One region of the Streptomyces sp. NPDC096310 genome, then DNA from elsewhere that is predicted to be linked to it. Evidence: predicted binding sites of a transcription regulator. Region 1 holds the regulator's gene; the other holds the start of a gene.
What was found. The regulator HrcA, encoded in region 1, represses chaperone genes, less so after heat shock. The targets are predictions, from matches to a motif close to TTNGCACTCNGNNNNNCNGAGTGCNAA.

Region 1 (15,326 bases):
TCGAGGAGATGTACGAGGGCTCCCGCGAGGCCTGACGCGGGACATGACGTGCGGGGGCGGGGCCGCGAGGGCAGACTCGCGGCCCCGCCGGTCCGACGCCTTGCCGGTCCGACGCTTTGCCGGTCCGACGCCCCGCCGGTCCAGCGCCCCCTCGGTCCAGCGCCTTATCGGTCCAACTGCCTGTCGACTTACCGGCTCATCGATCTGCCGGCTCGCCGGCCTACCGGTCCCGCCCGCGCCGCAGTTCGCCCAGCGCGTCCTCGATCCGCTCCAAGTGGCGCCGCAGATCGGCCAGATGCTCCGGCGCGTCGCTCCGCAGCGCGTCCTCGATCTTCGCCAGCCGGCCGGCCACCTCCCCGAGCTGCTCCTGCTCGCGCGCCAGCGCCCGCTCCAACTGGCGGTTCTTGCGGTGCAGATCGAGGAAGACGCTGACCTTGGCCCGCAGCATCCACGGGTCGAACGGCTTGGTCAGAAAGTCCGCCGCGCCCGTGGCGTAACCCCGGTAGGCGTAACCGCTGTCGGAGCCAGGTCCGTTCAGGAAGATGATCGGGATGTCCTTGGCCCGGTCGAGCCGCTTGATCCGGTACGCGGTCTCGAAGCCGTCCATGCCGGGCATCCGGACGTCCAGCAGTATCAGCGCGAACGGCTGGCGCAGCAGTGCCTCCACCGCCTCCTCGCCGGAACGGGCCCGTACGAGCCGCTCGTCCAGCGAGGCCAGCACCGCTTCGAGCGCGGTGAGGTTGTCCTCCATGTCGTCGACGAGCAGAATGCCCGCGCGCTCCGTGCCGACCGCTGTGCCGTTCATGTGCTGATCATCCTTGTTGGTCCTTGTCCGGCCTGTGTCTTTCGGCCAGCGAGGCAAGAATGCTCTGTCCGGGGCTGTTTCGCACGCGGTTCCGGAGCTTTGGCCCGCACTCCGCGCCACCGCCGCGCCACCCCTACGGCGGCCGGTCCGCCCGCCCGTGCGGATCCCGCTGTCAAGGCCCGGGGGCAATCTCCGGCGACTTCCATGACTCGGTGCGTAGGAACGCCCTCCGTCTGTCACTCTGTCGGGATCGTAAGCGGCACAACGCCAGAACCGGATCAGGAGCCGCAGTGGGGCCCATTCCGATGCCGCGCGACACCCGCCACCGTCCGGCACCCCAGGTGCCGTTACGGAGGGACGCGCGGTCCATCTCCCGTACCAGCCTGCCCGGCAACCCGCTCGCACCGTCCGCCGCACGCCGCTTCGCACGCGCGGCGCTCGCGGACTGGACCAGCCTCGGGCTGCTCGCCACCTGCACCTACTGCCAAGGGGAGACAGGCTGCTCCCCGGGCACGCACAGCACCGATCTCCTCGCCGACGACGCCGTGCTGATCGTCGACGAACTCGTCACCAACGCGGTCGTGCACGCGGGCACCACCGTCGAACTGCTCTGCCGGCTCGAAGCCCCCTGCGAGGATCCCTCCGGGGACCTCGCGGGGGCACGGGCAGGCGACGAACCGGCCGCGCTCGTCCTCGAAGTCTCCGACCACCACCCGACGCGGTCCCTCCAGAGCGACCCGAACGGACCGCCGCCCTCCGGCACGCCCGAGTACGGCCGTGGGCTGCAGCTCGTCTCCGCGCTCGCCGAACGCTGGGGCATCACCTACCGTGCCGGCCTCAAGACGGTCTGGGCCCGGCTCCCCCTCGAAGGGCGGGAAGCAGGACCCGACGGCGGACCGGCCGAGCCCGCCCTGCGCCGCGGTCTGCGCGCCGCCGAGATCCTGGCCCCCGCACCCCGGCGTACGGTCCGCGACGAACCGGAGTGGGCCGGCGGAGGGGCCCTCTCCTTCCTCGCCGAGGCGTCCGAACTGCTCGCGGGACAGCTCGACGAGGACCTGGTCGCCGCGCTCGCCGGCCAACTGCTGGTGCCACGCCTGGCCGACTGGTGCGCGGTCTGGCTGGACGGCGACGGAGCACAGGCGGGCGCGGCGCCCCGGCTCGCCCGTGTCTGGCATGCCGACGAGTCCCGTATCGAGCCGCTGCGCGCCACACTGGCGAAGGAGCCGCCGCGGCTCCCCGGCCCGCCGCACGGCACCCCGGTGCCGGTGCCCTGGCCGGCCTTCGAGGGCGCGGTGGGCGACGGCGCGGCGCTCGCCTGCCGGCTCGTCGCGAACGGCCGCGCCCTGGGCACACTCCTGCTCGGGCGCCCCGGGCAGAGCGCCGTCCCCGACGCGGTGACCTCCCTCGTCGAGGACTTCGCCCGGCGCGTCGCCCTCGGTATCGGCGCGGCCCGCCGCTACACCCGGCAGGCCACCATCAGCCGCGTCCTCCAGCGCGGACTGCTGCCCACCCAGATGGCGCGCATACCCGGCGTCGCCAGCTCCCTCGTGTACGAACCGAGCGACGAGGGGCTCGCGGGCGGCGACTTCTACGACGTCTTCCCGTGCCCGCCCGGCGATCGCTGGTGCTTCATGCTCGGCGACGTCCAGGGCAGCGGCCCCGAGGCCGCCGTCGTCACCGGCCTCGCCCGCCCCTGGCTGCGGCTGCTCGCGCGCGAGGGGTACGGGGTCGGTCCGGTCCTCGACCGCCTCAACCGGCTGCTCCTCGACGACGCGACGGAGGCGGCCGAACCGGCGTCCCTGACGGCCGTCGGGGCGGCCGGCGGGCCCGGGGGGCCGCCCGGAGCCCTGGCGAGCCCTCCGGGGCCGCCCGAGGGCCGCCAGGCCCGCTTCCTGTCGCTGCTGTACGGCGAGCTGACGCCCCTGCCGGACGGCGGCGGCGTACGGTGCGTCCTCGCCAGCGCCGGCCACCCCCTGCCGCTGCTCCTGCGTCCCGACGGCACCGTGAGGACCGCCGCCGAGCCGCAGGTGCTGCTCGGGGTCGTGGAGAAGGTCGCGTACGAGAGCAGCACCTTCGACCTGGAGCCCGGGGACACGCTGCTCTGCGTCACCGACGGCGTCACCGAGCGACGCTCGGGCCGCCGGATGCTCGACGACGGCGACGGGCTCGCGCGGGCCCTCGCGCAGTGCGCCGGGCTGACGGCACAGGGGGTGGCGGAGCGGATACGGCGCGCGGTGCACGAATTCGCGGAGGCGCCGCCGGGGGACGACCTGGCGCTGCTGGTGCTCCAGGCGGAGTGATCACGGGCGGGCGGGGCGCGGCGGGCCGGGTGGAATCCAGCCCCGTCCAGCCCCGTCCAGCCCCGTCCCGCCCTTCCCCTCGCGTACGGGACACTGGGTGCATGCCTTCCGCACTGCCCGACGGTGACCCCATGCCCGAGACCGGAGCGCTGCCCCGGCACGCCCTGGCAGGAGCGGCGGACCGACCGCTCGGCTTCTACCTGCACGTTCCGTACTGCGCGACCCGCTGCGGCTACTGCGACTTCAACACGTACACGGCGACCGAGCTGCGCGGCTCCGGCGGAGTGCTGGCCTCCCGCGACAACTACGCTGACACCCTCGCCGACGAGGTCAGGCTGGCCAGGAAGGTCCTCGGCGACGACCCGCGCCAGGTCCGTACGGTCTTCGTCGGCGGCGGCACCCCGACCCTGCTCGCCGCCGGGGACCTCGTACGGATGCTGGGCACGATCCGTGACGAGTTCGGGCTCGCGGAGGACGCGGAGATCACCACGGAGGCGAACCCCGAGTCCGTGGACCCGGCCTACCTCGCCGCCCTGCGCGAGGGCGGCTTCAACCGGATCTCCTTCGGCATGCAGAGCGCCAAACAGCACGTCCTGAAGGTCCTCGACCGTACGCACACCCCGGGCCGCCCCGAGGCGTGCGTCGCGGAGGCCCGCGCCGCCGGGTTCGCCCACGTGAACCTCGACCTGATCTACGGCACGCCGGGGGAGACCGACACCGACTGGCGCGACACCCTCGCGGCGGCGGTCGGCGCCGGCCCCGACCACATCTCGGCCTACGCGCTGATCGTCGAGGAGGGCACCGGGCTCGCCCGCCGCATCCGGCGCGGCGAGGTCCCCATGACGGACGACGACGAGCACGCGGACCGCTACCTCATCGCGGACCAGGTGCTCGCGGAGGCCGGCTTCTCCTGGTACGAGGTGTCCAACTGGGCCACCACGGAGCAGGCGCGCTGCCTCCACAACGAGCTGTACTGGCGCGGCGCCGACTGGTGGGGCGCGGGCCCCGGCGCCCACAGCCACGTCGGCGGCGTGCGCTGGTGGAACGTGAAGCACCCCGGCGCGTACGCCCAGGCCCTCGCGGAGGGCCGCTCCCCGGGCGCGGGCCGCGAACTGCTCACCGAGGAGGACCGCAGGGTCGAGCGCATCCTGCTGGAACTGCGCCTGGCCGACGGCTGCGAGCTGTCCCTCCTCCGCCCGGCCGGCCTGACCGCCGCCGTCCGCGCCCTGGCCGACGGCCTGCTCGTACCGGAGCCGTACGAGGCGGGCCGCGCGGTGCTGACGCTGAAGGGCCGCCTCCTGGCGGACGCAGTCGTCAGGGACCTGGTGGACTGATCACCCGCCGGTGTGAATCCCCGCGGATTCGGGTGTGGCTGCTTAGGCTGTTCTCCTGCTCTGCCGCTAACAGAAGCGGCGGAATGTGGAGGCTCACGGAGATGACCGCTGTGGATGAGCGACCGATCACCGAAACCACCGCCGAGCGGCACGAGAGCTTGGAAGCTTGCTACAGGAGCCTTGAGGTTCCCGGGAAGCTCAAGGCGGAACTCCTCAGGGATGAAATCGTGATGATGGCTGGGCCCGACTGGGTCCATAACCTGATCGTGCTGTTCGTGGAACGGCAGATCCCGATCGACCACTGGTATCCGGTCCAGACCCAGGACCTCTCGATCCCGGGAGAGCCCGCCGAGCCACAGCCGGACCTCGTCGTGGTCGAGCACGGTGCTTTTGAGGGGCCGGGGCGCCTGGTTCCCGCCCCGGCCGTCACTCTGGTGCTTGAGGTCGTTTCCAAAACCAGCATCGACCGTGACTACGGCGTCAAGCGTTCGATCTACGCGGCGGGCCGTGTCCCGGCCTATCTCATCATCGACCCGACGGAGGCGCGTTGCGCGCTGCTCACCGAGCCGACCGGCAGCGGCGAAAACGCGGACTATCGAGTGGAGCGGACCGCCAAGTTCGGTGATCCGCTACCCCTCGACATGCTCGGGATCGAGCTCGACACCAGCAGGTTCGGGACTCTTCCCCCGGTCAGGACTCACCGCCGACCGTGACGAAGTCGATCAGCTCCTCCACCCGCCCCAGCAGCGCCGGCTCCAGATCCCGGTAGGAGTGCACCCGGGACAGGATGTGCTGCCACGCCGCCCCCGTGTTCGCTGGCCAGCCCAGCGCCTCGCACACGCCCGTCTTCCAGTCCTCACCCCTCGGCACCCTCGGCCAGGCCGCGATGGACACCGAGGACGGCTTCACGGCCTCCCAGACGTCGATGTACGGGTGGCCCACCACCAGGACGTCCGGCCCGGCCGCCGCCGCCGCGATACGGGACTCCTTCGAGCCGGGTACGAGATGGTCGACCAGCACGCCGAGCCGGGCGTCCGGCGCGGGGACGAACTCGGCCACCACCGCCGGGAGATCGTCGATGCCGCCCAGAAACTCCACGACCACGCCCTCGATGCGCAGATCGTCGCCCCAGACCTTCTCCACCAGCTCCGCGTCGTGCCGCCCCTCCACATAGATCCGGCCCGCCCTCGCCACCCGCGCGCGGGCGCCCGGCACGGCGACCGAGCCCGAGGCCGTACGGGCCGGGGCGGCCGGCCCGGCGGCGCCGGCGCCCGGACCGCCAGGGCGCGGCCGGACCAGCGTCACCGGCCGGCCCTCCAGCAGGAAGCCGCGCGCCACCAGGGGGAAGACACGGTGCTTGCCGAAGCGGTCCTCCAGGGTGACCGTCGGCCCCTCGGCGGTCTTCTCGCAGCGGATCACCGCGCCGCAGAAACCCGTCGTCACCTCCTCGACCACCAGATCGGTTTCGGCGGGGACCTCCGGCGCGGGCGTGGGCTTCTTCCACGGGGGCGTCAGATCGGGGCTGTAGCTGCGCATGCGGACGACGATAGGCGGGGCGTGACCGCGGGGCTACGAGGGCGCCCCCGAACCGCCGAACCGCGCGGCCAGCGCGTCGCGTTGCGCCCGTACGAACGCCGCGTCCACCACCGCCCCGTGCCCCGGCACGTACACCGTCCCGTCCCCGCCGCCCAGCGCCAGCAGCCGGTCCAGGGCGGCGGGCCAGCGCGCCGGGACCGCGTCGGGGCCCGCCTGCGGCTCGCCCGACTCCTCCACCAGGTCCCCGCAGAAGAGCACCGCCGGCCCACCGGGACCCCCCGCCCCGCCGCCCGCCCCGGGCACCAGCAGCGCCAGGTCGTGCGCCGTGTGCCCCGGCCCCGCGTTCGCCAGCACCACCCGCCGCCCGCCGCCCAGGTCCACCGTCAGCTCGCCGCACACCGCGTGCCCCGGCCGGACCAGCAGATCCACCGCCTCGGCCGCCTCCGCCTCCGCGACCCCCTCCCGTACCGCCTCCTCGTACAGACTCCCCGCGGCCCCCTCCCCGGCCAGCAGCTCCGCCAGACCGACCGCCCCGTACACCGCCACGCCCGAGAACGCCGCCGCCCCCAGCACATGGTCGAAATGCGGATGGCTGAGTGCGACATGTGTCACGCGCCGGCCGCCGAGCAGCGCCCGCGTCCCCGCCCGGAGTCCGGCGCCCTCCCACAGCGTCGACCCCGTGTCGTAGAGCAGCGCGCCCCGCTCCCCGACCACCAGACCGACGGTCGCGTCCCACCCCGGCAGGCGTCTGCGGCCCACTCCGGGCCCCAGCCGCTCCCACCCGTGCTCTTCCCAACGGACGTCCATACCGGGACGCTACGGGAGACCACTGACATCCGGCGCCGGGATCCGCCGGGATCCGCCGGGTAGCCTGGTCGGCCGCCCTTGCTCCGTGTACGCCTTACGGCCGTACACTGAACCGGGAGCCTCTGGCACTCCTCCGGAACGAGTGCCAACGGGCGCCGGCGAGTGCCACGGCGGGCGAAGGACGACGGACGACATCGGGAGGTGTGCGCCATGCTCAGCGAACGCAGACTCGAAGTGTTGCGCGCGATCGTCCAGGACTACGTCGGCACGGAGGAGCCGGTCGGTTCCAAGGCGCTCACGGAGCGCCACAAACTCGGCGTCTCCCCGGCGACCGTACGCAACGACATGGCGGTGCTGGAGGACGAGGGCTTCATCGCCCAGCCGCACACCAGCGCCGGGCGCATCCCGACCGACAAGGGCTACCGGCTCTTCGTCGACCGGCTGGCGGGGGTCAAGCCCCTGTCGCTGCCGGAGCGCCGCGCCATCCAGAACCTGCTGGACGGCGCCGTCGACCTCGACGACGTCGTGGGCCGTACGGTACGGCTGCTCGCGCAGCTCACCCGGCAGGTGGCCGTCGTGCAGTACCCCTCGCTGACCCGCTCGACGGTGCGGCACGTGGAGCTGCTGGCGCTCGCGCCCGCCCGGCTGATGCTCGTCCTGATCACGGACACCGGACGGGTCGAGCAGCGTCTGGTCGACTGTCCCGCGCCGTTCGGCGAGACCTCCCTCGCGGACCTGCGGGCCCGGCTCAACAGCCGGATCGTCGGGCGCCGCTTCGCGGACGTCCCGCAGCTCGTGCAGGACCTGCCCGACTCCTTCGAGCAGGAGGACCGGGGGACCGTGTCGGCGGTCCTCGCGACCCTGCTGGAAACCCTGGTCGAGGAGACCGAGGAGCGGCTGATGATCGGCGGAACCGCCAACATCACCCGCTTCGGACACGATTTTCCCCTGACCATCCGGCCGGTGCTGGAGGCGCTGGAGGAGCATGTGGTGCTCCTCAAGCTCCTCGGTGAGGCCGCGGACCCCGGCATGACCGTACGTATCGGGCACGAGAACGCCCACGAGGGCCTCAACTCCACGTCCGTCGTCGCGGTCGGCTACGGTTCGGGCGACGAGGCAGTCGCCAAACTCGGCGTGGTCGGCCCGACCCGCATGGACTACCCCGGAACGATGGGAGCGGTACGCGCAGTGGCACGTTACGTCGGACAGATCCTGGCGGAGTCGTAAGTGGCCACGGACTACTACGCCGTACTCGGCGTGCGCCGCGACGCATCTCAGGACGAGATCAAGAAGGCATTCCGCAGGCTCGCGCGCGAGCTGCACCCGGATGTCAATCCCGATCCCAAGACGCAAGAGCGCTTCAAGGAGATCAACGCCGCGTACGAGGTGTTGTCGGACCCGCAGAAGAAGCAGGTCTACGACCTCGGCGGCGACCCGCTGTCCTCCAGCGGGGGCGGTGGCGCGGGAGGGTTCGGAGCCGGCGGCTTCGGCAACTTCTCGGACATCATGGACGCGTTCTTCGGCACGGCGTCGCAGCGCGGCCCGCGGTCGCGGACACGGCGCGGCCAGGACGCGATGATCCGGCTGGAGATCGACCTCAACGAGGCGGCCTTCGGTACGACCAAGGACATCCAGGTCGACACGGCGATCGTCTGCACGACCTGCTCCGGCGAGGGCGCCGCGCCCGGCACCTCCGCCCAGACCTGCGACATGTGCCGCGGCCGGGGCGAGGTCTCGCAGGTCACCCGGTCCTTCCTGGGCCAGGTCATGACCTCGCGGCCCTGCCCCCAGTGCCAGGGCTTCGGCACGGTCGTACCGACGCCGTGCCCCGAGTGCGCGGGCGACGGCCGGATCCGTTCGCGCCGTACGCTCACGGTCAAGATCCCGGCGGGCGTCGACAACGGCACCCGTATCCAGCTCGCGGGCGAGGGCGAGGTCGGCCCGGGCGGCGGCCCCGCCGGTGACCTGTACGTGGAGATCCACGAGGTCCCGCACGCGACGTTCCAGCGGCGCGGCGACGACCTGCACTGCACGGTCACGATCCCGATGACGGCGGCGGCGCTGGGCACGAAGTGCCCGCTGGAGACGCTGGACGGCGTGGAGGAGATCGACGTACGGCCCGGCACCCAGTCCGGCCAGTCGATCCCGCTGCACGGCCGCGGCATCACGCACCTGAGGGGCGGCGGCCGGGGCGACCTGATCGTCCACGTCGAGGTGATGACCCCGACGAAGATGGACCCGGAGCAGGAACGCCTGCTGCGCGAACTGGCCCAGCTCCGCGGCGAGGAACGGCCCACCGGTCAATTCCAGCCAGGGCAGCAGGGGTTGTTCTCGCGGTTGAAGGACGCGTTCAACGGGCGGTAGGCGGGCCCCGCGGCTCCTGCCGCCCGTCCGGCCGGGCGGTTGCCCTCGGGCGAGCACAGTAGCCGGGGCCGTTCTCCCCGTTGAAGGAAGCCTTGAACGGGCGGCAGGACGGCCAGGCGTACGTGCCTGGACGCTGCCCTCGGCGGACGGTGCGGCGGGCCGGTCGGTCAGGGTTCGGGGGCAGGCCCCCGGGCCCCTCGTCCCGCCCTGCGCGGTACCGATTCGGAGGTGCCGTGGCCGACATGGCACCATGCGTGCATGTCCTCCGCACTGACCGATCTCTGCCGGTATCCGATCGTGCAGGCCCCCATGGCGGGCGGCGCGTCCTGCCCGCAGCTCGCGGCGGCCGTCTCCGAGGCCGGGGGCCTCGGGTTCCTGGCCGCCGGGTACAAGACGGTCGACGGCATGTACGAAGAGATCAAGCAGCTCCGGGGCCTCACCGGCCGCCCCTTCGGCGTCAACCTCTTCATGCCGCAGCCGCACTACGCCGACCACGCGGCCGTCGAGGTCTACCGCAACCAGCTCGCCGGTGAGGCCACCTGGTACGAGACACCGCTCGGCGACCCCGAGTCCGGGCGGGACGACGCGTACGAGGCGAAGCTCGCGATCCTGCTCGACGACCCGGTACCGGTCGTCTCCTTCACCTTCGGCTGCCCCACCAGGACGACCTTCGACGCCTTCGCGGGCGTCGGTACGTACACCGTCGTCACCGTGACCACGGCCGAGGAGGCCCAGACCGCCCAGTGGTCCGGCGCCGACGCCGTCTGCGTGCAGGGCATCGAGGCCGGCGGCCACCAGGGGACGCACCGCGACGACCCGTCCACCGACGGCGCCGGCATCGGGCTGCTCTCGCTGATCGCACAGGTCAGGGAGGCCGTCGAGCTGCCGGTCATCGCCGCGGGCGGGCTGATGCGCGGCGGCCAGATCGCCGCCGTACTCGCCGCGGGCGCCGACGCCGCGCAGCTCGGCACCGCGTTCCTCGTCTGTCCGGAGTCCGGGGCGAACGCTCTGCACAAACAGGCCATGACCAACCCGCTGTTCGTACGCACCGAGCTGACCCGGGCGTTCTCGGGACGGCCCGCCCGAGGGCTCGTCAACCGCTTCATGCGCGAGCACGGCCCGTACGCCCCGCCCGCCTACCCCGAGGTCCACCACCTCACCTCCGGGCTGCGCAAGGCCGCCGCCAAGGTGGGCGACGCGCAGGGCATGGCGCTCTGGGCCGGCCAGGGCCACCGGATGGCGCGCGAACTGCCCGCGGGCAAGCTGGTCGAGGTCCTCGCGGGTGAACTCGCCGCGACCCGCGCCTCGTTCATGCCCGGCCTGGGCAACGCGCCGTGACCGCTCCCGTCTTCGTCGTCGCCCCCGGCGCGCTGCGCGCGGGCACGGTCACGCTCGACGGGCCCGAGGGGCGCCACGCCGTCTCCGTACGGAGGCTGCGCGTCGGCGAGGAGATCGTCCTGACGGACGGCGCGGGCACCGGCGGTTACGGCACGGTCTCGGCGGTCGAGGGCAAGGACCGGCTGGACGTCGCGGTCACCGAGGTACGGACCGAGGCGGAACCCACGCCCCGGATCACCGTCGTCCAGGCCCTCCCCAAGGGCGACCGGGGCGAACTGGCCGTCGAGACCATGACGGAGACCGGTGTCGACGCCGTCGTCCCGTGGGCCGCCGCGCGCTGCGTCACCCAGTGGCGGGGCGAGCGGGGCGCGAAGGCGCTCGCCAAGTGGCGGTCCACCGCGCGCGAGGCGGGCAAGCAGTCGCGCCGGGTGCGGTTCCCCGAGGTCGCGGACGCCATGACCACCAAGCAGGTCGCCGCGCTGCTCGCCACGGCGGACTTCGCGGCCGTCCTGCACGAGGACCGCGACGCGGACAGCGCTGCGCTGGCCGCCGCCGAACTGCCGGTCGCGGGCTCGATCGTGCTGGTCGTGGGCCCCGAAGGGGGCGTGTCGCCCGAGGAGTTGACGGCCTTCGCGGCGGTGGGCGCGCGCCCGTACCGGCTGGGCGCCACTGTGCTGCGCACCTCCACCGCGGGAACGGCGGCCACGGCGCTGCTGCTGGGCCGTACGGGCCGCTGGTCCTGACCGTACGCCCGTACCGCCCGCGCGCTGCCACCCCGGTCCTGTCGGTGGCGCCCGATACGATGCGCCCGTACGGAACTGATCCACGGATCTGATCACAGAACTGATCACGGATCTGATCACGGATCTGATCACCGACCGATCACCGACTGACACCGCTCTGCCGAGGAGGCCGGGACCATGGCCGGAGAACCGCAGGCCGACTGCCTGTTCTGCAAGATCGTCTCGGGGGAGGTGCCGGCGACCATCGTGCGCGAGAGCGCGACCACCGTCGCCTTCCGGGACATCAACCCACAGGCGCCGACACATGTCCTGGTCATTCCCCGGGCGCACTACCCGGACGCCGCCACCCTCGCCACCGCCGAACCCGCCGTCGCCGCGGACATACTGCGCGAGGCCGCGGCCGTCGCCGCCGACGACAAGGCGGACACCACCGGCTACCGCGTCGTGTTCAACACGGGCTCCGGCGCCGGCCAGACCGTCTTCCACGCGCACGCCCACGTACTGGGCGGACGCGGCCTCAACTGGCCTCCCGGATAGACGCCTTGTCCGTACGAGAACTGGTCGTGCTGGGCACCGCCAGCCAGGTGCCCACCCGCCACCGCAACCACAACGGCTATCTGCTGCGCTGGGACGGCGAGGGGCTGCTCTTCGACCCGGGCGAGGGCACCCAGCGCCAGATGGTGCGCGCGGGCGTCGCCGCGCACGACATCAACCGGATCTGCGTCACGCACTTCCACGGCGACCACTCGCTCGGTCTCGCCGGGGTCGTCCAGCGCATCAACCTCGACCAGGTGCCGCACGAGATCACCGCGCACTACCCGGCGAGCGGCCGGCGCTTCTTCGAACGGCTGCGGTACGCGACGGCCTACCGCGAGACCGTCGCGCTGACCGAGGCGCCGGTCACCGGCGACGGCGTCCTCGCGCGCACCCCGGCGTACACCCTGGACACCCGCAAGCTCTCCCACCCCGTCGAGGCGTACGGCTACCGCCTCACCGAGCCCGACGGGCGCCGGATGGACCCCGTACGGCTCGCCGCGCACGGCATCGCGGGCCCCGACGTGGGGAGGCTCCAGCGCGAGGGCGCGCTCGACGGCGTCACGCTGGAGCAGGTCAGCGAGGTCCGGCGCGGCCAGCGGTTCGCGTTCGTCATGGACACCCGGCTCTGCGACGGGGTGTTCGCGCTCGCCGAGGGGTGCGACCTGCTGGTCATCGAGTCGACGTTCCTGGACGAGGACGAGCGGCTGGCCACCGACCACGGCCACCTCACCGCGGGCCAGGCGGGCCGGGTGGCGGCGGAGTCCGGTGTACGGCATCTCGTGCTGACGCACTTCTCCCAGCGCTACAGCGAACCCGACGCCTTTGAGCGGCAGGCACGGGCCGCGGGCTTCGAAGGCGAACTGACGGTCGCCGCCGACCTCGTACGGGTGCCGCTCCCCAAGCGCTGACAGGGGCGGCCGCCCGGCGTGTCCGGTGGGGCCCCGCCGATCGGGCAGACTGTCCGGATCCGCACGCGATCGGGAGCCCGCCGTGATCACACCCAACGGAGACCCGCTGGACCACCTGGACCACCTGGACCGCCCGGGGCCCGTGGCCCCGGGACACACCGCGCTGGAACACTCGGCCCATGTCGACCCGCTGGGGGCGCTGCGCGCCCCCGACGACCCGGAGTACGACGTCTACCTCACGGGCACGGTCTTCCTCGACATCATCTTCACCGGCCTGGACAGCGCCCCCGTACGGGGCACCGAGTCCTGGGCCAGGGGCATGGGGTCGAGCCCCGGCGGCATCGCCAACATGGCCTCGGCGCTGGCCCGGCTCGGGCTGCGCACCTCGCTCTCCGCCGCCTTCGGCGACGACCACTACGGCGAGTACTGCTGGGACGCGCTGGAACGGGGCGAGGGCATCGACCTCTCGCGCTCGCGCACCGTGCCCGGCTGGCACTCCCCGGTGACCGTCTCCATGGCGTACGAGGGCGAGCGGACCATGGTCTCGCACGGCCACGAGGCCCCGCCGCCGGAGGGCGCGCTGCCCGAGTGCCCGCCCCGGGCGCGGGCCGCCGTCGCCGCGCTCACGCCCGGGCGGCGCGACGAGTGGATCGCCCACTCCGCACGCCACGGGAGCCGGATCTTCGCCGATGTCGGCTGGGACGACACCGGCCGCTGGGACCTGGCGGGACTGGCCGACCTGGAGCACTGCGAGGCGTTCCTGCCCAACGCGGAGGAGGCCATGCGGTACACCCGTACGGACTGCCCCAGGGCCGCCGCGCGGGTGCTCGCCGAGCGGGTCCCCGTCGCCGTCGTCACGCTGGGCTCGGAGGGCGCGTACGCCGTGGACGGGGCGACCGGCGAGACCGCCGAGGTCCCGGCGATCGCGGTGGCCGCGCTCGACCCGACGGGCGCGGGCGATGTCTTCGTCGCCGGGTTCGTCACCGGCACGCTGGCCGGCTGGCCGCTCGCCGACCGGCTGGCCTTCGCCGGCCTGACCGCCGCGCTCTCCGTCCAGGAGTTCGGCGGCTCGCTCTCCGCGCCCGGCTGGTCGGAGGTCGCGGCCTGGTGGAGCTACGTCCAGGGCTCGCCCGAGCAGGACCCGGCGGCGCTGCGGCGCTACGCCTTCCTGGCGGAGCTGCTGCCCGCGCCGAGCCGGCCGTGGCCGCTGCGCAGGGCCGTCCCGACGATCGGATTCGGCCGCTCGGGCTGAGGGTGCGGCGGTGAGGCGCGGGGGGTTCGTGAGCAAGGCGCGGGGAAAAGCCCTAGGGCCTTGTCAGTGCGGGGTCGTACGCTGGTACTCCAGAGGTTGTCGAGCGGCGAGAACCCTGCAACGGGAGGTATGCGCAGGCCACAGGGCCGGCCCATGACTCAGACACCTACAGTCCAGACCCCCGCGCCCGACCGGGACCCCGCGTCGGACCGCACACCCGCGCCGGAGCAGGCACGCGCCCGGTGGACCGTCCCCGCCAAGCACCCGATGGTGACGGTCCTGGGCTCCGGAGACTCCCTGCTGCGAGTGATCGAGAAGGCGTTCCCGGCCGCCGACATCCATGTCCGGGGAAACGAGATCAGTGCGAGCGGCAGCGCGGTGGACGTCGCGCTGATCCAGCGCCTGTTCGACGAGATGATGCTGGTGCTCCGCACCGGTCAGCCGATGACGGAGGACGCAGTGGAACGTTCGATCGCCATGCTCAGGGCGAGCGAGAACGGCGGCGCGGACGGTCCCGAGACGCCCGCCGAGGTGCTCACCCAGAACATTCTCTCCAGCCGTGGCCGGACGATCCGGCCCAAGACCCTCAACCAGAAGCGGTACGTCGACGCGATCGACCGGCACACGATCGTCTTCGGCATCGGCCCGGCCGGTACGGGCAAGACGTATCTCGCCATGGCCAAGGCGGTCCAGGCGCTCCAGGCCAAACAGGTCAACCGGATCATCTTGACCCGGCCCGCCGTCGAGGCGGGGGAGCGGCTCGGCTTCCTGCCCGGCACGCTCTACGAGAAGATCGACCCGTATCTGCGCCCGCTCTACGACGCGCTGCACGACATGCTCGACCCCGACTCGATCCCGCGGCTGATGGCGGCGGGCACGATCGAGGTCGCGCCGCTGGCGTACATGCGCGGACGCGCTCAGCCGGTCTTCACCAAGGTGCTGACGCCCGACGGTTGGCGCCCGATCGGTGAGCTTGAGGTGGGAGACCTGGTCATCGGGTCGAATGGAGAGCCAACGCCCGTTCTGGGCGTATATCCGCAGGGTGAGAAGGACATCTACCGCCTCACAGCCCAGGACGGAGCGTCGACGCTGTGCTGTGGCGATCATCTGTGGACTGTCAGGACGGCGTCCGACCGTCGTCGCGACAGGCCGTGGCGGGTCCTTGAAACAAAAGAGATGATCGGCAATCTCCGCGCAGCACATGCCCGACGGTACGAGCTGCCTCTGCTGACCACCCCGGTGTGCTTCCCCGCGCGGGAGGTCCCCATGGACGCCTATGCTCTGGGCCTGTTGCTGGGCGATGGCTGCTTGACCGGCCGCACCACACCTGGCTGCGCCACGAACGGCCCGGAACTCGCCGCAGCACTGGAGACCGCGCTTCCGGGAGTCGGCGTACGGCATA
Region 2 (15,326 bases), on a different contig from region 1:
AGTCCCTGGCGATCGGCAACCCCGCCGACGGCCCGTACGTCCTGGACATCGCCCGGCGCACCGGCGGCGCGGTGGAGGACGTCGACGACGCGCAGATCGTCGACGCGATCAAGCTGCTGGCGCGCACCGAGGGCATCTTCGCGGAGACCGCGGGCGGGGTGACGGTCGGCGTGACGAAGAAGCTCATCGAGGCGGGCGTGCTCGACCCGTCCCTCACCACCGTCGTCCTCAACACCGGTGACGGGCTCAAGACGCTGGACGCCGTGGCGCCGACGACCGGCCCGACGGCGACGATCCGCCCGAGCCTCGACGCGTTCCGCGCCGCGGGCCTCGCCACGAGCTGACCACCGACACCGAGAAAGGCTTCCCACGATGAGCGTCAAGGTCCGTATCCCCACCATCCTCCGCACCTACACCGGTGGCCAGGCCGAGGTTCCGGCGGAGGGCGCCACCCTCTCCGAGGTCATCCAGTCGCTGGAGACGAACCACCCGGGCATCGCCGGCCGCGTCCTGGACGACCAGGGCAAGCTGCGCCGCTTCGTCAACGTGTACGTGAACGACGACGACGTCCGTTTTGAGCAGGGTCTGGAGACCGCCACCCCGGCGGGCGCGGGCATCTCGATCATTCCGGCGGTCGCCGGGGGCTGACGCGCTCGGTAACGGACACGGTCCCCTCCGCGAGAGAAGCGGAGGGGACCGTTCTACATGGTTGAGCACGGTAGAGTGTGGGAACGCCCCGCCGTCGCCCGCTCCGTACGCGAGCGAGAACGCGACAAGATGAGGGTAAAGTCCTGGAGCCTTTTGCGGCGTATGTACGCTTTGCCCGGCCCGACTTGTCCCGGAACGCAGTGGATTCAGCACTATGCGTGTTCGGCCACGCCCAGAATTCTCGTCCGATTGACCTGTTGCAGAGGGCAGTTGGGCAGATACATTCAGCCGCGGTCGACGCGTTCCGGCGCGAAGTGTGGCCCCGTGCAAGGGCCAGTAATAGGGGAGTTGGCATGGCTCAGGGCACCGTCAAGTGGTTCAACGCGGAGAAGGGCTACGGCTTCATCGCGGTCGACGGTGGTGCGGATGTATTCGTCCACTACAGCGCGATCCAGATGGACGGTTACCGCACCCTTGAAGAAGGTCAGCGAGTGGAGTTCGAGATCTCGCAGGGCCAGAAGGGTCCGCAGGCGGACATGGTCAAGCTCGCCGTCTGATCCCGGCGCGATCGGCCACCGACGCACTCAGGTACTCGGTACGGATTCCGCATCGCACTCACGCATGAGGGGCCCGCATCCCGGACAGGGATGCGGGCCCCTCATGCGTGAGCCCTCGGCGACGCCCCGCGGGCGACGAGCCGGAGGCGCTTGCACTCTCGGGGGTCGAGTGCTAATTATTGCGTTAGCACTCTGCAAGTGAGAGTGACAACTTGGGACCGGGTCGGTGAGGCCCGAAGAGCCGGCGGGGCAAGGAACCGCCGACTCTCAGGCCGTCCGTCGCGGGCGCCAGCGCGGTCCGGAGAAATCCTTCCCCAAGCTCTCAACTGCGTTCGAGCAGGGGAGACCCCATACGTCCGGGAGGACCACTTCACATGGCCAAGATCATCGCGTTCGACGAGGAGGCACGGCGCGGTCTCGAGCGCGGGATGAACCAGCTCGCCGACGCCGTCAAGGTCACCCTTGGTCCCAAGGGCCGCAACGTCGTCCTCGAGAAGAAGTGGGGCGCCCCCACGATCACCAACGATGGTGTGTCCATCGCCAAGGAGATCGAGCTCGAGGACCCGTACGAGAAGATCGGCGCCGAGCTGGTCAAGGAAGTCGCCAAGAAGACGGACGACGTCGCCGGTGACGGTACGACCACCGCGACCGTCCTCGCCCAGGCGCTCGTCCGTGAGGGCCTGCGCAACGTGGCGGCCGGCGCCAACCCGATGGCCCTCAAGCGCGGCATCGAGAAGGCCGTCGAGGCCGTCTCCGGCGCCCTGCTGGAGCAGGCCAAGGACGTGGAGACCAAGGAGCAGATCGCTTCGACGGCCTCCATCTCCGCCGCCGACACCCAGATCGGCGAGCTCATCGCCGAGGCGATGGACAAGGTCGGCAAGGAAGGCGTCATCACCGTCGAGGAGTCGCAGACCTTCGGTCTGGAGCTTGAGCTCACCGAGGGCATGCGCTTCGACAAGGGCTACATCTCGGCGTACTTCGCCACGGACATGGAGCGTATGGAGGCGTCGCTCGACGACCCGTACATCCTGATCGCCAACTCCAAGATCGGCAGTGTGAAGGACCTCCTTCCCCTGCTGGAGAAGGTCATCCAGTCCGGCAAGCCGCTGCTGATCATCGCCGAGGACGTCGAGGGCGAGGCCCTGTCGACCCTGGTCGTCAACAAGCTCAAGGGCACCTTCAAGTCCGTCGCCGTCAAGGCCCCGGGCTTCGGTGACCGCCGCAAGGCGATGCTGAACGACATCGCCATCCTCACCGGCGGCACGGTCATCTCCGAGGAGGTCGGCCTCAAGCTGGAGAACGCCGGTCTCGACCTGCTCGGCCGCGCCCGCAACGTCGTCATCACCAAGGACGAGACGACCATCGTCGACGGTGGCGGCGACAGCGACCAGGTCGCGGGCCGGGTCAGCCAGATCCGTGCCGAGATCGAGAACAGCGACTCGGACTACGACCGCGAGAAGCTCCAGGAGCGCCTGGCGAAGCTGGCCGGCGGCGTGGCCGTCATCAAGGCCGGTGCCGCGACCGAGGTCGAGCTCAAGGAGCGCAAGCACCGCATCGAGGACGCGGTGCGCAACGCCAAGGCCGCCGTCGAGGAGGGCATCGTCGCCGGTGGTGGCGTGGCTCTGCTCCAGGCTTCCTCGGTCTTCGAGAAGCTTGAGCTGACGGGCGACGAGGCGACCGGCGCGCAGGCCGTCAAGCTCGCGCTGGAGGCTCCGCTCAAGCAGATCGCCGTCAACGGTGGTCTTGAGGGCGGCGTCGTCGTGGAGAAGGTCCGCAACCTGACGGTCGGTCACGGCCTGAACGCCGCGACCGGCGAGTACGTCGACATGATCGCCGAGGGCATCATCGACCCGGCGAAGGTCACGCGCTCCGCTCTCCAGAACGCCGCGTCCATCGCCGCGCTGTTCCTCACCACCGAGGCCGTCATCGCCGACAAGCCGGAGAAGGCCGGCGCGGCCCCGGCCGGCGGCGGCATGCCGGGCGGTGACATGGACTTCTGATCGACCTGAGGCCGCCCGGACGCCCGCCGCGTCCCGTCGGCCGGTTGATCGACCGTCCTGAACGGGGGCGGCACCCCTTCTTCGAGCTTCGGCTCGGGAAGGGGTGCCGCCCCCGGGCTTTTTCCGGGCGTACGTCAACGGACGTCAGCGGGTGTAGTCCTTGAGCTTCTCGGTCTCCAGGGTGATGCCCACGGGAGCGGGGAGCTTGACCGTCTCTCCGTACCGGTATGTGTGACGGCTCATGTACGCGCCCTGCCGCGGGTCCGTGTAGACCACCAGTTCTTCGGCATCCCGGTCGATGAGCAGATAGAGGGGGATGCCGGCACCGGCGTAACCGTCACGCTTCTCCCTGCGATCGCGGCGCGCGGTGTCGCGATCGTGAGAAGTGACCTCCAAGGTCATGAGGACACCGTCGGTCGGAGCCCACTCGCCCTGTCCCGCGAAGTGGTCGAGTGGCGTCAGGGCGCCGTCCGGACGGGCGGCCGAAGTCCTCGGCGGTACGGGGCTGTTGACCGGCGGTCGAACGCCTGTCGTAGCCGGTGGGCGCCATCGGGTGAGATGCGGTGGAAGCGGGCGGGGCGGCGTGCGGCGGGCACCGCTCGGCACTAGGCTGGCTGACAGCCATGGAGATCCGGCGCTCCTTCTGAAGAATTTGCCGTTGATCTGGTGGTCAGGCCCTCGCGATGGTGCTCGTAACACCGGCGGGGGCCGTTCCACGTTCTGAGGGCACGCTGAAGCGTCGCCACTCTCTGTAGCAGACCGAACACAAACGGTCATCAGGTCATCAGGGTTGAAGTGACGGGAGGGGGCCCACCACCCGATCCTTGAAAAAACCGCTCCGATCTCAATTCTTGAGCTTCGGGCCGTAAGGATGCGCCGGGCCCATGACATCTATGGGGTGTGGAGACCTTGAAGACCGGGAGCGACCGGGACCGCGCCGCGCGGTTCACCGCCTTGTACATCCGTGACCACCCGCGGGTGTCCGCCTTCGTGCACCGGAGGTCGGGGGACCGGGCGGCGGCCGAGGAGCTGACCGCCGAGGTCTTCCGTACGGCCTGGGAGCGCATGACGGACGGCCAGGAGGTCGGCACGGGCTGGCTGTTCGGCACCGCGCGGAATCTGCTGAACAACCACTACCGCTCGATGGAGCGGCTGACGGAGCTGCACCGGCGGATCGGCGACGAGTTGGGCCGTACGCCCGCCTCCGGCCCGCACGAAGCCGTTCTCGACGCGCTCGACCGGCTGCCGTCCCACCACCGCGAGGTGCTGCTGCTCAGCTACTGGGACGGGCTGAGCGCCGCCGAGACCGGTCAGGCGCTGGGTTGTTCGGCGCCTGCCGTGTGGGTCCGGCTGCACCGGGCCCGCAAAGCGTTCCGTGATGTGTACGACCTGCCCGAGGAGTCAGTGTGATGCGCGTGAAGTCGATGATCCGGAACGCCAATCCGGTACCCGCCCCGGATCCCGGGGAGCTGTCACCGCGTGCGGCGGCCGAACTGGCCGCCCTGGTGGGGCCCGTGGACGAGGGCGCGCGGCCGGTCCGTACGGTGGCTGCCCGCCGGTCGCCCCGGCGCGGCTTCCTGACGACCGTCGTCGCGTGCGGGGCCGCCGCCGTCATCGGCGGCGCCACCCTCTTCCTGCTCCCGGACGATGCGGCGGGCCCCGGCGAGGGCCCGGGCGCCGGACCGGGTGGCGGAGCCGTCGCCGACGAGCCGTACTTCGGGACCACCGCCCGGTTGGAAGGCGTCGCGACCGTGATCGTACGGGCGAAGCTCGGCGCCGGGCGGGAGGAGAACGCCGACGACATCAGGACGACCGTCGCGACGGCGGACGTGGTGGCGACCGCCAAGGGCGAGACCCCGGGCGACTCGATCGAGGTCTCGTACACCACCCCGGGCTCCGGGCCCGAGACGGCCGGGCTCACGGCGGGCAAGGAGTACGTCCTGCTGCTGGAGGAGAGCGGCGACGGGGGGTACGTCCTGGTGAACACCACGCAGGGCTGGTACGGCGTGGGCGGCGACGGCCGGCGGGCGGTCGCCGGGAACGACAACGACGTGGCCCTGAGCCCCGGGGTCCTCAAGGCGCTCCGGCTCGCGGAGTAGAGCGGTGGGGAGTGGGGCGGTGGAACAACGGCGGGGTGTCACGGAGGGCATTGTCCTCCGTGACACCCCACCCGGGTTCGGCTCCGGTGCGGTACGTGACCGTCTACCTGGCGCTGAGCCGCCGCGTCCGGTCGGCGAGCCGGCTGACCGTGCCCGCGTGGTCGAAGCCGCCGCCCGAAACGGCCTTGACCGCACCGCCGGACCCCACGGTGTAGAGCGCCTGCTCCGGGTTGAGCAGGTCGTACGGGTTGGCGGTGCCGTTGTCGGCGAGCATCAGTACGTACTCGGTGCCGCCCCCGGCGAGCGTCGTGGTGTCCCGCTCCTTGTACGTGACGCCCTTGTACGTACCGCCGAGCTGGCTGACCTCGACGGTGTCCCCGACTGCGGCGTCCCCGGCGAGCACCTGGGAGACCTTCACCGTGGAGACGGTGACGACCACCGGGTCGGCCTCCGCCTCGGCCTCGGCCCGCGCGATCTCCTTCGGGGAGAGACCCGCCTGCGGGTTGGTGGCCGGGTCGCCGCCCGCCGATGTCTCGGGCAGCATGGGCTCGACCCGGGAGCCGACCACGGTGCCCTTGACGACGAGGTCGGACTCCTCGATGACCGCGTCGAGCGAGTCGTAGGCGGGGTAGTCCGCGTGGTACGCCACGACGTCCGCCGAGGATCCGGCCCCGGATCCGGCCGCGGATCCGGAGCCGTTCGCGGATCCGCCGTCCGAGGAGCAGCCGACGACGCCGAACGCGGCGAGGGCCGCGGCGCCGGTGACGAGAAGGTTCCGGGTCACTATCACGAGTAGATCCTCTTCACCTCGGACTTGTCGTACGCCAGCGGCTTCTGCACCGTCGCACGATTACGGCTGTGCTTCATGAGTGACGCTTTGCTGGTATTCGGGTTGTCGTCGAGGCTCAGCGCGTGCCCGAGTTCGTGCGTGGTGGTGCTGCGAACCCATTGGTCGTACTTCGAACCGGCATCCCGGTCGAGGGTCCTGGCATTTACCTGGATCTTGAATACCCGATTGGCACGAGAGCCGGACGGCGCGTAAACCCCGTACCAACTCGCGCTGTAGCGGCCCGCCGTGAACGAGGCCTTCGCAGTGGACTTCCGGCCGATCTTCGCCTTTACCCCGGCGTCGTTCCAGTTCTTGCGGCCGGTGTCGAAGTACTTGACCCACTCGTTGTTGATGCCGACGGTCTTGACGTTGAACGACCGCTTCGGCATGCCTCCGCTGTAGTACGTGGCCTGCGCGGATGTCGATCCGGCCAGCGTGCCGGCGACGGCCAGCGCGGTGCAGGAAGTGAGCACGAGCGATGCGCGTGCGAATCTCCGATTCAATTTTTTCCCCGTGAATTGGGCATGCGGCAGCGCGATGCCGCGCGCATGCACGATCGAGAATGAGGACGCGGATATATGTCACGCATCCCTCATGAGCTGAACTTCCCCTTTCGCTCCCCCGGTTGGCTCCCCCGTCGGTCAGCTCACCCGACACATCCGACCCTATGGCCCGTCAGGTCCCGTCGTCAAAGGATATCGACCGCCAAATTCACGTAATAAACAGGGGAGTTGGCTCCGCATGTAAAGAACCACCGGGCGCGTGAGGCGGTTCCGAGGCGCCCGTATGATCACAGCTGTTCGGTATTCCGGCGGCCTCTTTGCGGGGCCGCCACCGGAGAACCTGGGGGGTTCTGATGCGCACAAGAGCGTTCACCACGGCGGCCGTCTGCGCGGCCGCACTGCTCGGTGTCGGCGGTGTGACACCGGTCGCCGCCGCCGACCGTACGGGCCCGGTGGGGGGAGCCGGGGCGGACTTCAACGGCGACGGCTACCCGGACCTCGCCATCGGCGCGCACACCGCGACCGTCGACGGCGTGCGGCGGGCCGGCGTCGTCACCGTCGCGTACGGCTCGGCCACCGGTCCGAGGTACGACACGGCCTCCGTCATCAGCCAGGCCACGCCCGGCGTCCCCGGCGACCCCGCCGAGGACGGTACGTGGCGCGCGGTGAGCGCCCACGGGGACCTCGACGGTGACGGCTACGACGACCTGGTCGTCAACTGGGCGGAGCGGAACACCGTGCTCTGGGGGAGCGCCGCGGGCCTCACCGGCGGGGGCACCGCGGGCGGGGGCACCACCGTCACCCCCGGCACCTACCGGGCCCACGACCCGAAGGTCCTCGGCGGCACCGTCGGCGTGGGCGACGTCAACGGCGACGGGGTCGACGACTTCATCACGCGCGGCCACAACGGCACCGCGTACGGACTCTCCGTACGGCTCGGCCCGCTCGACCGTACGACGGGCGCGTCGGCCGGTGTCTGGTTCCGCGACACCGGTTCCCTGGACAAGCTGGGGACCTCCGTCGTCCATGTGGGCGATCTGACCGGCGACGGGATCGACGACATCGTCGTCAGCGGCGGCGTCGTCCTCGGCAACGGAACGCCCGGGGGTGTGGTGCTGAAGGGCTCCGCCACCGGCCTCGCCAAGGGCGGCGGCTTCGGCGGACCGCACGCGTACAGCACGTTCTACCCCTCGGCCTTCGGCGACCTGAACAAGGACGGCCACCAGGACCTGGTGACGGGCCACCCGGAGGACAACAGGATCTACGTGGCCTACGGCGGCCCGAACGGCATCGCCGCCACCCCGAAGGCCCGCTCCTACACCCAGGCCAGTGCCGGCGTCCCGGGACTGGACGAGGAAGGCGACCGCTTCGGCTCGGCCCTGGCCGTCGGCGACACCGACCAGGACGGCTACGACGACGTGATCATCGGCGCCTCGTACGAGACCGGCGCCGACCCGGCGACCACCACCGCCTCGGGCGCGATCACCGTGCTGCGCGGCGCCGCCGCCGGGATCACCACCGCCGGCGCGAAGTCCCTCACCCAGAACAGCAAGGGCGTCCCCAGCGCCTCGGAGAACAACGACCACTTCGGCTCGGCCCTGGCGGTGGCCGACACCGACCTGGACGGTGCCCCGGAGATCTATGTGGGCGGCAACGGCGAGGACGGCTACAAGGGCCGCGTCTGGAAGCTCCCGGCCGGCGCGTCGACCGGCGTCACCGGCGTCGGATCCACCAGCTTCCACCTGGGCACGCTGGGCGGCTCTCCGGGCGGCGGGAACTTCGGTTACCGCATGATCGGCTGACCGGATCGGCCGGGCCGTGCACGGGGGGGGGCGGACGCCCGCTCCTCGTGCACGGCCCGAATGGCCGGTCGCGGGCTCGTGGTCAGGTGCCGGGCGCGTTCCGGTAGGCCCGGTAACCCGCCTCGGACAGCATGGTGTTGACCCTGTTCGTGACTGCCTCGGCGTTTCTTCCGGCGGCGATCAGCTCACGCAGCGAGGTGAAGAAGAGGTCGTGGTCCTCCTGCTTCAGGGCGCGTTCGCAGTTCATGCTGCCTCTCTGCGCCAGGGTGCCGAGGGTGTGCCAGGCCGCCTGGGCCTCGGGATCCGGCACCCGAAAGTAGGCGCCGTTCACCCAGCCGGCGATCCTGCCGAAGTCGGCGCAGGTGGGCCGGAGCCGTGCCAGGTAGGCCATACCGGTGTTCTCGGTGTCCAGGGCCGAGCGCACCACGGCATTGATGTGGTGGAAGTCGGCCGCGGCATGCTCCAGCAGGTAGCGGCCACCGAGGCGGTGCCAGGCATGGACCTGCCGTGCCCTGGTGCTCGTGGACACCGGTACGGCAGGGACGTTCGCCCCTTGCCGGGTCACCGACTGCTGCGTCGCTGCGTCGGGGACCATGGTGTGGAATCGCGCCAGAGCGACCGGCACCATGACGGCGACCCCCACCGCCGCCGAGGCGCACACGGCCGCTGCCCCCAGACGTACGCCGAAGTGCCGGGCGCCTGCCGCCCGCCCGCCGCGCCGAGCGCTCCCGCCGTCCACCGCACGTGTCGGCCGCCTCCGCCGTGACCGTACGCGTGCGCCGAGCGACCCGGCAGCGGCCACCAGGAAGGCGGTGATGGCCGCGAGCGTGAGGGTGCCGTTGACCAGATACGCCAGTGACCACCGGAGCGACTGCCAGGCCGGTTCCCAGGAACAACTGGTCTTCAGGGTGTTCAGCGGCGCGACGCAGCCGTCCGAGGTGACGAGAAGGACCATTCCCGCCAGCCCCAGCAGAGCCGCCGTCTCCGCCGCGATCAGGGTGCCGGCCAGCCGGCGCTCCCGGTCGATCCGCGTCCCCGCGACGACGGCTGCCACCACCGTCGCCCCCACCAGGACCACGAACGTCCAGACCAGGTAGCGGACTTCGTAGACTCCGCCATCGCGCCCCCGGCCGGGCCGCGACGTGTGCAGGTAGGCCTGGACACCCGCGAGCCCGAGCCAGCACACCGCCCCGCCCAGCAGCCCCGGACCCAGGACCCGGCGCAGCGGCGGAACCGGCGGTATCGTCGGTACCGGCGCCCGGCCTGCGCCCCCCGGCAGGGCAGCGGCCACCCAGCGGGGAGTGCCCGGGGCCCCGCCGATCGCCCAGGCGGCCAGCGGCAACAGCCACAGCACCGCGACCGCTGCGGGAATCAGCGGTGAGGCGATGAAGCCGTTCAGTACCGGCCGTGTGATGGCGACGACCGAGACCACGGCCGAACGCGTCGCGTCGCCGCCCGGTTGCCCCGCGCCCGAGCCGGGCACCATCTGAAGGACCGCCTGACGTGCACCGCTGCTGCTGTACGACGCCCCGGCCGCCCACGACCACCCGTCCATGGTCCACCAGGCGAACCATGCGGACAGCGCCAGTGTGGCGCAGGTCAGGCTGATCAGCAGCGGCGGACGGAGCGAGCGCCCGCGCCAGGTAGCGGCCCACAGTTGGGCGCACCGGGAGAGCCACCAGGTGAAGGCGACCCCGGCCCCGAGGACCAGGATCAGCACCGCCGGCCGCTGGGGCAGCCATTCGGCGCCGCCCGTGCCGTATCCGGTGAACAGCCCGCCCGCGCCCAGTCCGACGCCCAGCCACAGCCCCGTCCGTCTCCCTGAGGGCACCGGGCCGCCCGTCAGGACCGCGTACGCCACCGTCCGCCACAGCGCCGTCCCGATCACCACGGCGACCAGCACGGCGGGGGCCAGCGCGACCAGTTGGATGCGCCACAGGCTGTACAGGTTGTACGTCGACAGATAGGTCAGCAGGTGAGAGTTGACCATCGAGGCCGCCGCTCCGGTGAGAAGGACCGGCACGGCACGGACACCGAACAGCGGCTTCGGGTCCGTCAAGGCGTGACGACGCTCCTCCCCACGCGGATGCGTGCCCCAGTGCTCACGCAGCGAACCGAGCACATGGCGCCATCCGCCGCCCTCCGGTGCCCGGGCGGTGGTGTCCCACCCTCGCGGGTCCGCGCCCCAGCGCACCGCTGCCAGGTCCGCGTACACCTCCCGGCTGCGCAGCACGTCCGAGCGTGCGAGATGGACGAGCGCGACGGTCATCACCGGGAGCAGCAGTCCGCGGGCCACACTCGGCGCGTCGGTCGACCACGACCACCCCTTGAGGACGTCGTGGACCCGTACGCTCTCCCAGACCAGATAGGGCGCGAGCACCAGGGCGAGGAACACCCGCCAGAGGGCGATGGTGCCGTAGGTGACGGTGACGTCCCGGTTGGCGATGTGGGCGAACTCGTGCAGCACCACCGCCCGGAAGCGCTTCGGGACGCTGTCCCGAAGGGCGAGCAGGCCGCCGTACAGACAGACGACCGGCCGCCGATTGCGGCCGAAGACCACCGCGCCGGCCGAGAGCGAGGACCGGTCCACGACCACGCGCGGCAGCCGGGCCAGGCCGGCGGTCCCCGCCAGCTCCGACAGCCGGACGCGGATCTCGCCGTCCGGGTCCACGGACTCCAGCGGAACGGCGCGGCGTCGCCGGGCCTTCCAGGCCGGCAGCAAGGCGAACAGCAGGGCGGCCGCGACGGACAGCAGCACCGGCCAGCCGTAGATCTGCCACGGCGCGGGAGGTGAGGCGTACTTGGCCATGCACGCCTGGTACGGCACCGCTTGGCTGAGGGCGTTGACCGCCGATGCCATGTCCCCGGACCGGTCCGGGTCGATGCCCAGGGCGAGTTGGCAGCCCACGCGGTCCCTGCTGTGCAGCGAGGTGACGACGGGCAGCATGATGGCCCCACTGGCGGCCAGGAGCAGGACAATCAGCAGCGCGAAGCGCGCGGTCGTACCCGCGCCCATCGCCCGTTCGTCGATCTGGGACCGAGAGGCGGGCGTACCCATCGCCGCCTCAGTCCTCTTGAGTGGTACCGGTGACGGCGGGGTTGTCCGGTCTGCCGGGGGCCGGGGCGGCCGGCTCCGCCAGCACCAGCCGGGCGACCACCGAGTCCGCGACCTCCGAGGCCCGCTGGGCGGGGAGCCCGCGCTGCTCCGCGCACTCCAGCACCAAGCACCGTACCTCGGCGAGCTGTTCGCGGGTCAGCGGGGGCATCGTGACCGGCGGCCGGCTCCTGCGGAACAGCCGGCGCAACAGCTCGGTCGACCGTTGCGACGTCACTTCCACGGCGGTGTCGGCGAAGCGTCTGGCAGCCTGGTCCAGCGTCAGCCAGATCACGGGCGTGATCAGCACCGAGATCTCGCCGATGCCGAATTCCAGAGGCTCACGACGGCTCCTCTGTCCCCTCAGACGCCGGACGGCCGTGGCGTCATCGACGTCCAACAGACCGTCAACCAGCGGCAGTTCATGCGGATGTAGGTCGGCGACCGCCTCGCGGACCAGGTCGCGTACCCGGCGTTCACCGGACAATCCTGCTTCTGAATCCATGTCATCCCCCAGAGATCACGTGAACGGTCGGTGCGGTCGGGGCGGTCTTGACCCCCGTGACGAAAACGGACCACGCCGGCGCTGGGAAGGCGAGGCCCGGCGCGTGCGGGGTCTTGGAGTCGCGGACGGGGACCATACCGGTCAGGCCGTCGGCCACCTCCAGACAGTCTCCTCCGCTGCCGCCGCTGAAGGTGGACTTCCGCCAGGTGGCCGCGCCGGGGAACTCCCTGGCGATTTCGAGGCAGTTGCCGCCGGTGCCTCCGCTGTAGCTCGACTTGTGCCAGGTCGCCGCGCTCAGGTCGTACTCACGGCTGCTGCTCGTCACGTGCGTAGTCCTCCGCCACTGATTCGACCAGGGCCAAGGATGCTCTCGGTGACAGTGCGGTGGCCCCCAGTAGATCGTAAGTCAGTTCGTATCGGGTGACCGTTGCCGGATCGTCCAGCAGTTGGCCCGATCCCGTGCTCTGGAGATAGACGAGCGGAGGCGCGTCCTCGAAGGTCATCAGCTTGAGGGCGCCCTCCATCGCCGCGTGCGCGCCGGCCCCGAAAGGCAGTACCTGGACGAGGATCCGGTGGCGCCGCGCCATGGCCGTCACATGGCGCAGCGCCTCCGCCATCACGGCCGGACTCCCCACGGGTCTGCGCAGTACCGCCTCGTCGAGCACCGTCCAAACCATCGGTTTTGTTGGGTCCTTCAACAACACGGCCCGCTCCAGCCGCGCCGTCAGCAACTCCTCCATGGCATCCTCCGGAGCCGTCGGGTGGTACGCGCGGAAGACCGCCGTCGCGTACGCCCCCGTCTGGAGCAGGCCCGGGATGAGCTGCGGCGCGTACTCGCGGATCATCGTCGCCACCGCCTCGGCCTCCGCCGCCTCGGCGAAGTGGTCCGGGTACTTGGACTTCTTCAGCGCCTCGCAGTTGCGGAGGAAGAAGCCGTCCGTCTTGAATGTCTGGTCGAAGTGGGTCGCGTACTCGGGCTGCATCCTGCGCGTACCCGCCTCCAACTGCCCGATGAACGAACCGCTGACGAACAGCGCCGCGCCCAACTCGTCCTGGGACATGTTCGCTTCGGTCCGCTGGTGCCGGAGCTCCGCGCCGAGCATGGCGCGGGGCGACGAGGAGGGATCGAGCGGTTTCGGGCCAGGCATGGGGAACTCCCGGTTCGGACAGGTGGCGCTGTTGGGACGCCTGCTCTGTTCAGGCTAACCACTCTCGGACACGCTGTGTGCACGTAACCGGTACAGAGCGTGGGAGTGGACATTGAACGCGACACGGGTCACCAGAGTCATGGATGCGACGCCCCGGACGGGCGAGACCCTGCACCGGTTCCGGCTGATCCACTGCCAGGCCGAGGGCGCGCCGGACTGCTACGCCCCGCGCTACGAGGTGCTGCGGGCCGATCCGCCGCAGGGGTGTTCGGTCGAGTGTTTCGGCGACTACTTCTGCCTCCGCTGCGAGCGTCCCGGCACCACCCTGCTCGCCGCCGTGGCGCCGCTGTGCGCGGAGATCCGGGAGGATTACGGGGTCCTCATGAACGACCTGGGGATCGAAGGGCTCTGGGACTGGACAGCCGACGGCACGGACGGCCGCGGTGCGGAGATCGTGGGGCAGTTGCTGCTGATGGCCGCCGAGCGGGGGCCGCTGCTCGGGTACGACGTGGACGACCTGGTGGAGTTCCTGCGTACGGCCGCGGGCGGGTGAGGGCCCGGCTGTTCGGGGCGTCAGATCGCGGAGGGGTTCGCGTGGGGTCGCGGCGGCGGGGACATGGGCGCCGACGCGGGTGCGGTGGTCGTGGGCGGGGGGCCAGGTGTGTTGAGGTCGGTCAGTATCGTTCGGGTGAAGCCGAACCAGTACGTGGCGGCGAACCCCGTGACATATCCGGTCAGCAGCCCGCCCCCGTACACCGCGAGCGCCGCGCCCGGACCCCGGTCGCCGGCCAGCAGCGGGAGGAGCGCCCAGCCGGACGGGCCGATCGCCGTCGAGCCGACCGCCGTGCCGAACTGGTGGAACAGGCCCACGAATCCGCCGCCGGCCGCGCCACCCGCGCACGCCGTCACGAAGGGGCGGCCCAGGGGGAGCGAGACACCGTAGATCAGGGGTTCGCCCACTCCGAGGAGGCCCGCGGGGAGGGCGGAGCGGATGGTGCGGCGCAGGGAGGCGTTGCGGGGGAGGCGTACGTAGACCGCGGCCGCCGCGCCGACCTGGCCCGCGCCCGCCATCGCCAGGACCGGGAGCAGCACGGTGTAGCCCTGCTGCTCGATGAGCGTCGTGTGGATGGGGATCAGCGCCTGGTGCAGACCCAGCATCACCAGCGGCAGGAACAGCCCGCCCAGTACCAGTCCCGCGCCGGAACCGCCGTACGTCAGCAGCCAGTTGGCGAAGTGGCCGATGGCGGTGGCGACGTGGCCGGCCACGTACATCAGGCCGTACAGCGTGGCCAGTCCGGCGACGAGGACGGTCAGGGCCGGGGTGACGAGGACGTCCAGCGCCTCCGGGACCCGCCTGCGGCACCACTTCTCGACGCGCACCGCGAGGACCGCCGCGGCGAGCGCGCCCAGCACCCCGCCCTGGCCCGGCGCGAGTTGGCGGCCGAACACATCGACATGCGCGACGCCGGGGAAGACGATGACCGCGGCGACGGCGCCGCCCAGCACGGGGGTGCCGCCGAACACCTTCGCCGTGTTGTGGCCGACGAATACCGCGATCAGCGACATGAATCCGGCGGAGAGCGCGGCCAGCGCGGGAGCCAGCGAGGGCAGCCAGCGCAGATTGGTGAGCAGCCCGCCCAGGCCCGCGATGATGCCGCAGCCGATCAGGGCGGGAATCAGCGGGACGAAGATGTCGGCGATCCGGCGCAGGAGGAGCCTGACCGGGGTGGCGTTCCTCGCCTTCCGCGACACCCTGATCGCCTCGCCCTTCGCCGCCAGGACGTCGGCGGTCGACGGCGTACGGGACGGCCGTGTCAGCAGCGCCTCGAACTCCGGGGTCACCCGCGCCACCGTCCCCGGACCCAGCACGATCTGGTACGTGTCGTCCTCCACCACCCCGAGCACCGCGGGCAGCGCCCGCAGCTCCGCCTCCCGCACCAGGGAACGGTCGTGCAGTCCGAGGCGGAGCCGCGTCATGCAGTGGGCCACGGAGGCGACGTTCCCGGCGCCTCCGACGAGCGGGAGGAGCGCTTCCGCTGTGGCGCGGTTCTTGTCCATGGGCCCTGTCTTCGTGCTTCAGGAGGTCAAGGGGTGGGGGACGGGCGGGTCCGCAGCAGCGCCGCGCGCAGGTGGCCGTCGTG

Region 2: a site for HrcA is predicted at 1,390-1,416, ahead of groL (chaperonin GroEL). Genes of this name have one in related genera too.

What each region holds. Positions count from the first base shown of each region.
Region 1 is NZ_JBIWFO010000008.1:215,953-231,278, reverse strand. It holds gene ACIQ7D_RS18780 (AMP-dependent synthetase/ligase) at 1-35, shown strand, start outside; gene ACIQ7D_RS18775 (two-component system response regulator) at 221-805, opposite strand; gene ACIQ7D_RS18770 (SpoIIE family protein phosphatase) at 1,111-3,105, shown strand; gene hemW (radical SAM family heme chaperone HemW) at 3,207-4,439, shown strand; gene ACIQ7D_RS18760 (Uma2 family endonuclease) at 4,541-5,152, shown strand; gene ACIQ7D_RS18755 (DUF3097 domain-containing protein) at 5,130-5,975, opposite strand; gene ACIQ7D_RS18750 (MBL fold metallo-hydrolase) at 6,009-6,782, opposite strand; gene hrcA (heat-inducible transcriptional repressor HrcA) at 6,993-8,009, shown strand; gene dnaJ (molecular chaperone DnaJ) at 8,010-9,146, shown strand; gene ACIQ7D_RS18735 (nitronate monooxygenase) at 9,405-10,484, shown strand; gene ACIQ7D_RS18730 (16S rRNA (uracil(1498)-N(3))-methyltransferase) at 10,481-11,227, shown strand; gene ACIQ7D_RS18725 (histidine triad nucleotide-binding protein) at 11,405-11,764, shown strand; gene ACIQ7D_RS18720 (ribonuclease Z) at 11,770-12,672, shown strand; gene ACIQ7D_RS18715 (carbohydrate kinase family protein) at 12,815-13,924, shown strand; gene ACIQ7D_RS18710 (PhoH family protein) at 14,078-15,326, shown strand, end outside.
Region 2 is NZ_JBIWFO010000007.1:177,102-192,427, forward strand. It holds gene thrC (threonine synthase) at 1-344, shown strand, start outside; gene ACIQ7D_RS17005 (ubiquitin-like small modifier protein 1) at 373-648, shown strand; gene ACIQ7D_RS17010 (cold-shock protein) at 1,002-1,205, shown strand; gene groL (chaperonin GroEL) at 1,580-3,205, shown strand; gene ACIQ7D_RS17020 (Uma2 family endonuclease) at 3,350-4,096, opposite strand; gene ACIQ7D_RS17025 (RNA polymerase sigma factor) at 4,106-4,615, shown strand; gene ACIQ7D_RS17030 (hypothetical protein) at 4,615-5,304, shown strand; gene ACIQ7D_RS17035 (hypothetical protein) at 5,408-6,088, opposite strand; gene ACIQ7D_RS17040 (hypothetical protein) at 6,091-6,687, opposite strand; gene ACIQ7D_RS17045 (FG-GAP and VCBS repeat-containing protein) at 6,990-8,438, shown strand; gene ACIQ7D_RS17050 (M48 family metalloprotease) at 8,521-11,496, opposite strand; gene ACIQ7D_RS17055 (hypothetical protein) at 11,504-12,037, opposite strand; gene ACIQ7D_RS17060 (DUF397 domain-containing protein) at 12,039-12,362, opposite strand; gene ACIQ7D_RS17065 (helix-turn-helix domain-containing protein) at 12,343-13,185, opposite strand; gene ACIQ7D_RS17070 (amidase) at 13,325-13,738, shown strand; gene ACIQ7D_RS17075 (PTS transporter subunit EIIC) at 13,759-15,243, opposite strand; gene murQ (N-acetylmuramic acid 6-phosphate etherase) at 15,270-15,326, opposite strand, start outside.